2 linked regions of the Tardiphaga sp. 709 genome follow. The protein of the gene in region 1 interacts with the protein of each later gene in a pairwise test. Links are inferred from orthologs where the notes say so. Each region holds a gene or a part of one and is shown in the gene's direction. Other genes may lie near its edges.

Evidence for each region.
Region 2: the proteins of RSO67_RS17370 (region 1) and sfsA interact in binary tests that used the Escherichia coli proteins (3 or more experiments, as listed by UniProt). The link is inferred for Tardiphaga sp. 709 from one-to-one orthologs.

What each region holds. Positions count from the first base shown.
Region 1 is NZ_CP135529.1:3,554,885-3,559,306, reverse strand. The notes cover bases 1,294-4,238. They hold RSO67_RS17370 (glutamate-5-semialdehyde dehydrogenase), read left to right. Parts: upstream 1,294-2,092; coding sequence 2,093-3,385; downstream 3,386-4,238. Other genes in these bases: RSO67_RS17365 (nicotinate-nucleotide adenylyltransferase), read left to right, coding at 3,470-4,045; RSO67_RS17375 (LysR substrate-binding domain-containing protein), read left to right, coding at 1,408-2,016. In the rest of the region: RSO67_RS17385 (ABC transporter substrate-binding protein), read right to left, coding at 1-960. UniProt on the Escherichia coli protein: Catalyzes the NADPH-dependent reduction of L-glutamate 5-phosphate into L-glutamate 5-semialdehyde and phosphate. The product spontaneously undergoes cyclization to form 1-pyrroline-5-carboxylate.
Region 2 is NZ_CP135529.1:4,266,042-4,271,524, reverse strand. Bases 1,023-3,978 are described here. They hold sfsA (DNA/RNA nuclease SfsA), read left to right. Parts: upstream 1,023-2,121; coding sequence 2,122-2,835; downstream 2,836-3,978. Other genes in these bases: radC (RadC family protein), read left to right, coding at 3,892-3,978; map (type I methionyl aminopeptidase), read left to right, coding at 2,967-3,794; RSO67_RS20755 (mechanosensitive ion channel family protein), read left to right, coding at 1,023-2,116. Also shown: RSO67_RS20760 (potassium/proton antiporter), read right to left, coding at 1-554; more of RSO67_RS20755, read left to right, coding at 794-1,022; more of radC, read left to right, coding at 3,979-4,608; RSO67_RS20735 (tetratricopeptide repeat protein), read right to left, coding at 4,624-5,319; RSO67_RS20730 (AprI/Inh family metalloprotease inhibitor), read right to left, coding at 5,475-5,483. UniProt on the Escherichia coli protein: Binds to DNA non-specifically. Could be a regulatory factor involved in maltose metabolism.

The sequences.
Region 1 (4,422 bases):
TTGTGCATAGGGAAGCGTCGTTGAGACGGCGCCACCGCCTTGTTCGAGCAACATCGCGCGATCCCATTCCTCGACGGAGATGGTCGGGTTTTTCGGGATAGCCGTCTTGCTGCCAAAGAAGTTCTTCGTCGCATTTCCGACGACCGACGGCGAGACTTTCGGAAAGTACTTCTCTGCAACCTCGGTGAAGACGGCGTTGTTCTCGTGCATCATCTTCTGCGCCTCGGCGATGGCGTTACAGAAGCCTTGCAGCGCCTCCGGGTTGGAGGCGATCACGTCTTCGGTGGTCATGGCCGTCGTGAAACACAGCGGACCAAGCAGATCGGCAAATGATAGCGACGGTACGAGGCCAAACTGTTCGGCGCCGATGCTGATGTCCCATTCGAATGCGGTGGCGATGTCGGCACGGCCATCTTTGACGGCTGCGGCCTGGGCGCCCGGCGGCAATTCCAGGAAGGTGACGCCGGCTTCCTTGGGGTCGAACTTGCCGACCGTCTTCATCGCGTAAGTCGGGACCTGGATCGTCGAGGACGGAAATTTCAGCGTCGCGATGGTCTTGCCGCGGAGATCATCGATGGTAGTGATCTTGGTGTCCGGGCGGGTCATTCCCCACATCGACACGCCGCCGACGATCTTGGCGATATTCTTGATCTTGCCGCCTTCACGGGTGGCATTAACGGACATGCCAGGGCTGGTGACGCCGATCTGGCCACGGCCGGACAGCAGGATCGGCACCGGCAGAGCGATGCCGCCCGCGGTCGACAGGTCGGTGTCGAGGCCATGCTTGGCGAACAAGCTTTTGTCGGCGGCGACATAGAGCGAGGCATACATGCCGAGCCGGATGGCTTCGGACACCAGAACCTTGCGGCCGGCGGCAAAGGCCGGGCCTCCCAGGCCTGCAAACGGCGCCGCTGCGGCGCCGATGAGCGAATATTTGAGTAGGTTGCGCCTGTCGATCATGCCTCTGTCCTCGCCGCCATTGCCGATGTCAGATGGTGCGCTGCATAGTTTTTAGCCGCAGCGATTTGTCGCATAAAATTCTTGCACCCGTTAATTTCATTAACAAGTCGGGAAAAATAGATATATTTATCTGTAATGCTTATGAATATCGACCTTCGGCAACTCCGTGCCTTCGTCGAGGTGGTTCAGGCTGGCAGTTTCAGCCGAGCCGCGCGGAAACTTGGCGTCTCCCAGTCCGCCCTCAGCCAGGCCGTTCGCCAGCTCGAGGATGAGTTGCAGGTTCGGCTGCTGGACCGGACGACACGCAGCGTTCAGCTCAGCAAGGTCGGTGTCGAATTCCTCCCGGGAATCCAGCGCCTGCTGGCGGATCTCGATCACCAGATCCAGGATTTGCGAGACCTGCGTGAGCATCGCCGCGGCCACGTTACGGTAGCCTGTGTGCCGTCGGTGGCGTTGCGTCTGATGCCGGTGGTGTTGGCGAACTTCCAGCGCGAATATCCCATGGTGAGCGTGACGCTCAAGGAAGTGTCACGGCATCAGATCATTGCCGGGCTGCGCAGCGGCGACGCCGAGCTCGGCATCGCCAATGTGCCGGGTGAGGATGCGGATCTTGACGCGACGAAGCTGCTGACCGACCGTTTTGCGCTGGTGATGCGGCGGGATCATCAGCTGGCGTCACAAAGCACCGTGAACTGGATGGACGGCGTCGCTGCAGGCATGATCGCAATGGCGACCGGCACCGGCATCCGGCTGGAAATGGAACGCGGTCTGCAGGAACTGGGGCGTAGCAACCCGCTGCATGAGGCCGAACACCCGGCGACCCTGCTCGCCATGGTCGAGGCCGGCGTCGGCGTGGCGCCATTGCCAGGTCTGGCGTTGCCGGCGACGGACCACCCCGTGCTGACCTTCCGCAGGCTGCTCGATCCCGCCATCGAGCGCGATCTGTATCTGATCCGTCGCGTCGGGCGTGACCTGTCGCCGGCCGGTCGCGCGCTTTACCGCGGCATCCAGCTCGTGGCGCAATCGATCCGCGAGCGCACAGCGGCAGGATGGTAGCGAACACGCTTTGACCTTGCTCCCATGAGTCCCTATTTTGGGAGGAATAGTCCTATTCCGCTAATTTGAGCCCCTTATGACCGCCTCGCTGAAAGCCATCGACGGATCGGCAGATTTGCCTGTCCTGATGAACGATCTCGCCCGGAGCGCCCGTGCGGCGGCGCGTGCGTTGGCGGTGGCTCCAACGGAGCAAAAGAACCGGGCGCTTGAGGCCATGGAACGCGCGATCCGCGCCGGAGCGCCGGCGATTCTGTTGGCCAATGCCGAGGATGTGGCCGAGGTGCGCACCAATGGCGCCACATCGGCCTTTATTGATCGGTTGACCCTGACCGAGGCGCGCGTGCACGCGATGGCGGATGGCATCCGCGTCATCCATGACATCGCCGATCCCGTCGGCGCCGTCACCGAGAGCTGGCAGCGGCCGAATGGCATGACCATCGAGCGCGTGCGGGTGCCGCTCGGCGTCGTTGCGGTGATTTTCGAGAGCCGTCCGAATGTCGCGGCGGATGCCGGCGTGCTGTGCCTGAAGTCCGGCAATGCCGTGATCCTGCGCGGCGGCTCGGACAGTTTCCGCTCTTGCCGTGCGATTCACGAATGTCTGGCGCAGGGCCTGCGTGAAGCCGGACTGCCGGAAGCCGCGATCACGCTGGTGCCGACGCGAGATCGTGCGGCGGTCGGATTGCTGCTCACCGGCCTCAATGGCGGTGTCGATGTGATCGTGCCTCGCGGCGGCAAGAGCCTGGTTGCGCGCGTCGAGGCCGAAGCGCGCGTGCCGGTGTTCGCCCATCTCGAAGGCGTCAATCACACCTATGTCGATCATGCCGCCAAGCTCGAAATGGCGAAGTCGATCGTGCTGAATGCGAAGATGCGTCGCCCCGGTGTCTGCGGCGCAACGGAAACACTGCTGATTGACCGCGCAGTCGCGGGCACGCATCTGAAGCCTTTGGTGGAAATGCTGATTGATGCCGGCTGCGAGGTGCGCGGCGACGCCGCTGTGCAGCAGGCCGATGCGCGCGTAAAGCCTGCAACGGACGAGGATTGGGACACCGAATACGAGGATGCGATCATCTCGGCCAGGGTCGTCGATGGTGTCGATGATGCGCTCGCGCATATTCGCGATCACGGCTCGCATCACACCGACGCGATCGTCACCGAGGACGTCGCGGTGGCCACGAAGTTTCTCAACGAAGTGGATTCGGCGATTGTACTGCATAACGCCTCGACGCAGTTTGCCGACGGCGGTGAATTCGGCTTCGGTGCGGAAATCGGAATCGCCACCGGCAAATTCCATGCGCGCGGCCCGGTCGGTGCCGAGCAGCTCACCAGTTTCAAATATCGCATTCACGGCACTGGGCAGACCCGGCCGTGATCATGTGCTTTTCGGCGCGTGGAGACTGAATTGGATTTGCATTCAGTCCCGCCGGCGCAGGGCATACCGCCACATAGTCCCGGCATGCGGATCGGTCTGCTTGGCGGATCGTTCAATCCGCCGCATGCCGCGCATCGGGCCATCAGCCTGTTCGCGATGAAACGGTTGCAGCTCGATCGCGTCTGGTGGCTGGTCTCGCCGGGCAATCCGCTGAAGGATCAACGCAATCTGCACGATCTCGCCGAGCGCGCGGCTGCTGCGAAGGCGATGGCCGATCATCCGCGCATCGATGTCACCTGTCTCGAGAGTGTCATCGGTACGCGCTATACCGTCGACACCATCAGCTACCTCCGACGTCGATGTTCGCAAGCACGATTTGTCTGGATCATGGGTGCCGACAATCTCGCCCAGTTTCACCGCTGGGAGAGTTGGCAGGTGATTGCCGGAGAGGTGCCCTTTGCGGTCATCGACCGGCCGCCGCAGAGCTTCCAGGGACTGGCATCGACCGCGGCCCAGGCCCTCGGCCGTTACCGGATACCGGAGCAGGACGCTGGGTCATTGGCCGACATGAAGCCTCCCGCATGGGTATTTCTGACCGGTTTGAAGCTGAATCTGTCCTCCACCCGGCTGCGGAACCCGGATGGCAGCTGGAAGACGTAATTCCACAACACTCGCCCGATAAGTGCTATAGGGCGGGCGCTGGAATATTGAATCCGGCATTCCCACATGCATACTTGATCTCACCGGGCGTCGGATTCGGCGTCCCAATACAGTGAAAGGAATGGTCCTCTGGCCACTTCTGTATTGTCCAAGACGGGCGCCAAGAAAGCCTCGTCCAAGGCCGCTTCTCCTAAAGCGACCGCTTCGCCCAAGAAACCCACTTCGGTAAAGAAGACTGCCGCGCCGAAAAAGGCCGCCGCGTCAAAATCCGCAAAGCCGAAGGCCGCTACCAAGCCTGCTGCCGCAAAGGCCGCTCCAAAGGCTGCCATTCCGAAGAAGATTGCTGCGCCCAAAGCGAAGAAATCCGCTGCAGCAGC
Region 2 (5,483 bases), 710 kb from region 1 along the record:
GAGGCGTCCCCCACCGACAGAAGCTTGACCAGTGTCAGGGTCAAAAAGACGGCGAACGGATCGTTCGTTCCGGACTCAACTTCGAGCGTCGCGCCAACCCTTGGCCTAAGGCGCAGGCCTTGCGCGTGGACCAGCAGAAAGACAGCCGCCGCGTCGGTGGAAGCCACCACTGCGCCGGTCAGCAGCGCCTGGGTCCAATTCAGGTCGAGGGCATATTTGGCGACCGGCGCAGTGATCAACGCCGTCAACAACACGCCAGTCGTGGCCAGCACCATCGACGGGGCCAGCACCGCACGAATGGCCTGAAATCGTGTCTTCAACCCACCGTCGAAGAGGATCAGCGCGAGTGCAACCGAGCCGACCACATAGGTCGTATGGACGTCGTCAAACCGCAGTCCACCGGGGCCCGCTTCGCCGGCCACCATGCCGATAAACAGGAAGAACAGCAGCAAGGGCGCGCCGAAGCGAAGCGCAAGCAAGCTGGACAGGATCCCGGCCATGACCAGAACTGCGCCGAGAAGGATGGCAATGCTGACGGAATCAAGTGACGCCATGAGGCTCCGAGGCCGGAAATACTTGTAAATCCATGCTTATCGTCGTCATCCCGAGACGCCAAACGTTTTCTGCGTGATACCTATTTACAGGTATATTTCTCGGGAATTGCTCAAAGCAGAAGCTCCGCTCGATGGCGCCGACGTGGTGCTTGTGTGAATCTCTGCCCGTCCGAATCAAATACGCCGTCCAGCAATGATTCCACACCACACGATACGTTCACGACAACGAGAGCTGCGCGATGCTTGACCTGACCGACACCCACGAATTCGTGCTGGCAACCGCACGATCGTTCGGCGCCGAGGTGACCTCGCCGTGGTTCTACCTGCAGCTCGGACTGATGATGGCCGGCGGTGGCATTGCCTTCGCCATCGGGGCCGCAATCCGCTCGCGGGTCGATATGACCTCGCTGGCGATGGGCTGGCCGGCGCCGCTACGCATGTTCATGCGTATTCTCGTCGGCAGCGCGGCCACCGCGGCCTTTGCGATCCTGATGACCCTTGACCGCGTGATCATGCTGAGCGTGACATGGCCGAGCCGCAGCTATTTGCTGTCGGTGGCCGCAAAGCTTGCACTCGCGTGGCTCGTGATCCGGCTTGTCACCAGCGTGATCCGTAACGAATTCCTGGTTCGGCTGGTGTCGATCTCGGCCTGGTTCGTGGCGGCCCTTAGCATTGTCGGCCAGTTGCAGCCGACCATCACCATGCTGGACGCGAACGGGATCGATCTCGGCGGCCTCCGGCTGACCCCGCTACTCTTGATCAAGCTCGGCGTCTTGCTCGCAGTGGCGCTGTGGCTCTCGAACATTGCCAGCAATTTTCTGGAAGGCCGGATCAGGCAGTCCCATGACCTCACGCCCTCGATCCAGGTCCTGCTGATCAAGCTGGTGCGCCTGCTCTTGATGGTGTTCGCCGTCGCTCTCGTCATGGGTGCGGTCGGCATCAACCTCTCGGCCCTCGCCGTATTCTCCGGCGCGGTCGGTGTCGGTATCGGTTTCGGCCTGCAGAAGATCGTCGCCAATTTCATCAGCGGCGTGATCCTGCTCGCGGACAAATCGGTGAAGCCCGGCGACCTCGTCACCATTGGCGACAGTTCCGGCCGTATCAGTGCGATGAATACGCGCTACATCTCGGTCGCCGCGGGCGACGGCCGCGAGTTCCTGATCCCCAACGAGGACCTCATCACCCAGAAGGTGGTGAACTGGACCTATACGGACAAGGACACGCTGGTGAAGGTCAATTTCAGCGCCAATTACGATGCGGATCCGCGCGTCGTCTGCAAGCTGGCTATCGACGTCGCAACGGCATCGCCACGGGCCAATACGGCCAAGACGCCAAACTGCATCCTCACCGAATTCGCCGAAGCCGGTATGAAATTCTCGCTGACCTTCTGGATCGATTCGCCCGACGGCATGGATGCCGTGAAGAGCGAGGTGATGCTGGGACTGTGGGATGCCTTCAAGCGTGAGGGCATCCGCGTGCCCTATCCGGTCCGCGAGCTGAAGATCCGTGGCGGTGCACTGCCGGTCGAAACCATTGTCGAAGTCGCATCCGGTCCGGAATAGTTCCGATGAAGCTACAGGCCGATCTGGTTCCGGCGACGCTGCTGCGGCGCTACAAGCGCTTCCTTGCCGATGTCGAGCTCGCCGATGGCAGCGTGATCACCGCCCATGTCGCCAATCCCGGCGCGATGCTCGGCCTGCAGGCGCCGGGCGCGCTGGTCTGGCTGTCGAAGTCGCCGAGCAAGACCCGCAAGTTGCCCTTTTCGTGGGAGCTGATCGAAGCCGATTTCGGCAACGGGCCCGAGCTGGTCGGCGTCAATACGATGCACCCCAATGCCATTGTCGCCGAGGCGCTGGCCGCCAATGCGATCCCCGAACTTACCGGCTACGACATCATCCGCCGTGAGGTGAAATATGGCGCGGCATCGCGGGTGGATTTCCTGCTGGAACACCCGTCACGGCCGCCCTGCTATGTCGAGGTCAAGAACGTCCACATGATGCGCCAGCCAAGTTTGGCCGAATTCCCGGATTCCGTCACCGCACGCGGCGCCCGCCATCTCGACGAATTGGCTGCCATGGTCGCCACAGGCGCCCGGGCCGTAATGCTGTTCGTGGTCCAGATCGGCTCGTCCACGGCTCTTGCACTGGCGCGCGATATCGACCCGGCCTATGGCCGCGCCTTCGACAAGGCCCGCGCCGCAGGCGTCGAAGCCATCGCCTATACCTGCCGGATCGACCACGGCAGCATCGTTCTGGCCGGCCGAGTGCCGATTCAGCCATGAATATGGTTGGCGTGGGGACCGAGCAATGAGGTCCTGGAGGGGCTGCTTTGGCTTGCGCTGACCGCCCCAGCCATTAAATTGGGCCCTCAAATCACGCATTCCCGTCGCATCCTGCCTGGCAAGATCACCTGATGAGCTACGTCGAAGCCTCCGAAACCTCCCAGCGCAAAACCGGTCAGATCAAGCTGCATGGTCCCGCCGCTTTTGCTGGCATGCGCAAGGCCGGCGCGCTGGTGTCGCAGTGTCTCGACGAGCTGACCGATCTGGTGAAGCCGGGCGTGCTGACCTCGGCGATCGACGACTTCGTCCGCGAATTCGCCTTCAGCCATGGCGCCTTTCCGGCCACGCTAATGTATCGCGGCTATCGCTATTCGACCTGCACGTCGATCAATCACGTGGTCTGCCACGGCATGCCCGGCGACCGCGCGCTGAAGGAAGGCGACATCGTCAATGTCGACGTCACCTTCATCGTCGAGGGCTGGTATGGCGATTCCAGCCGCATGTATGGCGTCGGCGAACTCGCCCGTAAGGCGGAGCGTCTGGTCGAGGTCACCTATGAATCGCTGATGCGTGGCATCGCAGTGGTCAAGCCCGGCAATACCACCGGCGACATCGGCCATGCGATCCAGAGCTTCGTCGAACCGCAGCAGATGAGCGTGGTGCGCGACTTCTGCGGCCATGGCCTCGGCCGCATGTTCCATGACGAACCGAATATCATCCATGTCGGCCGCCCCGGCGAGGGCGTGACTTTGCGCCCGGGCATGTTCTTCACGATCGAGCCGATGATCAATCTCGGCAAGCCGCATGTGAAGGTTCTGTCCGACGGCTGGACCGCCGTGACCCGCGACCGGTCGCTGTCGGCGCAATTCGAGCACACCGTCGGCGTGACGGCGACCGGCGTCGAGATTTTCACGCTGTCCAAGCGGCATAACGAACAGCCGCCGACGCCCGTCCCCTAAACTTCAAATCGCCGCAGCGTTACAGACACTTTCTGGTTGCAAATGTAGCCGGGCACGGCATGCTCGCGGATAATGTCCATGCGAGCGTTGGCGCCACATGCCCGTCAGCCCCATCGATCCGACTGCGCCGGGTCTTGCCGAAGCGCCGCATTATCATGGCCATCGGGAGCGACTGCGGGAGCGCTTTCGCAGTGTCGGCGCCGATGCGCTGAGCGACTACGAACTGCTGGAAATGGTGCTGTTTCGCGCGCTGCCGCGCCGTGACGTGAAGCCGCTGGCGAAATCGCTGATCACGAAATTCGGCTCCTTCGCTGAGACGGTGCATGCCCCGGACACGCGGCTCCGCGAAATCGGCGGGCTCGGTGAAGCCGCCATCACCGAGATCAAACTGATCGCCGCTGCCACCAGCCGCGTCGCCAAGGGGCAATTGAAACAGCGCACCGCATTGTCGTCATGGGCCACGGTGATCGACTATTGCCGCACGGCCATGGCCTTCGCCGACAAGGAGCAGTTCCGCATCCTGTTCCTCGACAAACGCAACCAATTGATCTCGGACGAGGTGCAGCAGGTCGGCACCGTCGACCACACACCGGTCTATCCGCGCGAGGTGGTGAAGCGTGCCCTCGAACTGTCCGCGACGGCCATCATCATGGTCCACAACCATCCATCCGGAGATCCCACACCCTCGCAGGCCGATGTGCAGATGACCAAGGCGGTGATCGATATCGCCGCGCCGCTCGGCATCGCGGTACATGATCACATCATCGTCGGCAAACACGGCCATGCCAGCCTTAAGGGGCTGAAGCTGATCTAAGGTCAATCAGAACACTCAGTTCCTGATGGTTTTGACGTATTCTTCTGCAGCTCGAATACCGCTCTTTGCCTTGAGTGTTAAAGCAGTTGTCCGCGGCTTCCATTCGGACACCAGTTTTTCTGCGTTCTTGAGTTCTTGTTCGGACAACAAGGCAGCCATCTCATTCACATTTTTCGCGGGCGCCAGCTTCGAGAGTTTGAAATACGCATACGACAAAGACAGATCCTTTGGCGTTCCTTTTCCGGCAGAATACAAACGGGATAAACCAAAGAGGGCACCGGGATATCCTTGATCGCCCGCCCTCTTCCACCACTTTAGCGCTTCTTCCGAATTTCCTCGCTTGTCATACAGATTGCCGACATCGTGCTGGGCAAGCGAATAGCCGGCTTCGGCCGCAACAAGTTTGTACTTCAAAGCTTGATCGGCGTTGGATTCTACGACGCCCGCGCCTTGCCCGTCATAATAACACCCAAGCTTATAGGCGCCCAGCGGGTCGTTGGACGCGGCTGATTTTTGAAACCACTCAAAGGCCTGCCTACGATCCTGTTGTGTGCCGATGCCATTATTGTACATCATGCCCACATGATATTGCGCCTCTGCATCTCCCTTGTTCGCCAATGCGACCATTGCACTAAAGGTGTCTGCGTCGTTTGCGTTGGCAGGCATTGAGAAAAATAAAAGGCACGAAAAAGCCAAGGCGAAAAATTTCATCTCACCCTCCAATCGGGTTTGAACCATTTCATCTTGGTCACGTGCAGCGGAAATAGGTTCGAAGAAGCTGGTTTGAACCGGACGGATTGATGCGTAGGGCGCAATCCGGGCACCCCGTCTTCGCAGGGGCGACCAAAGCGAGTGCGAGCCAGCTCCTACTGCCG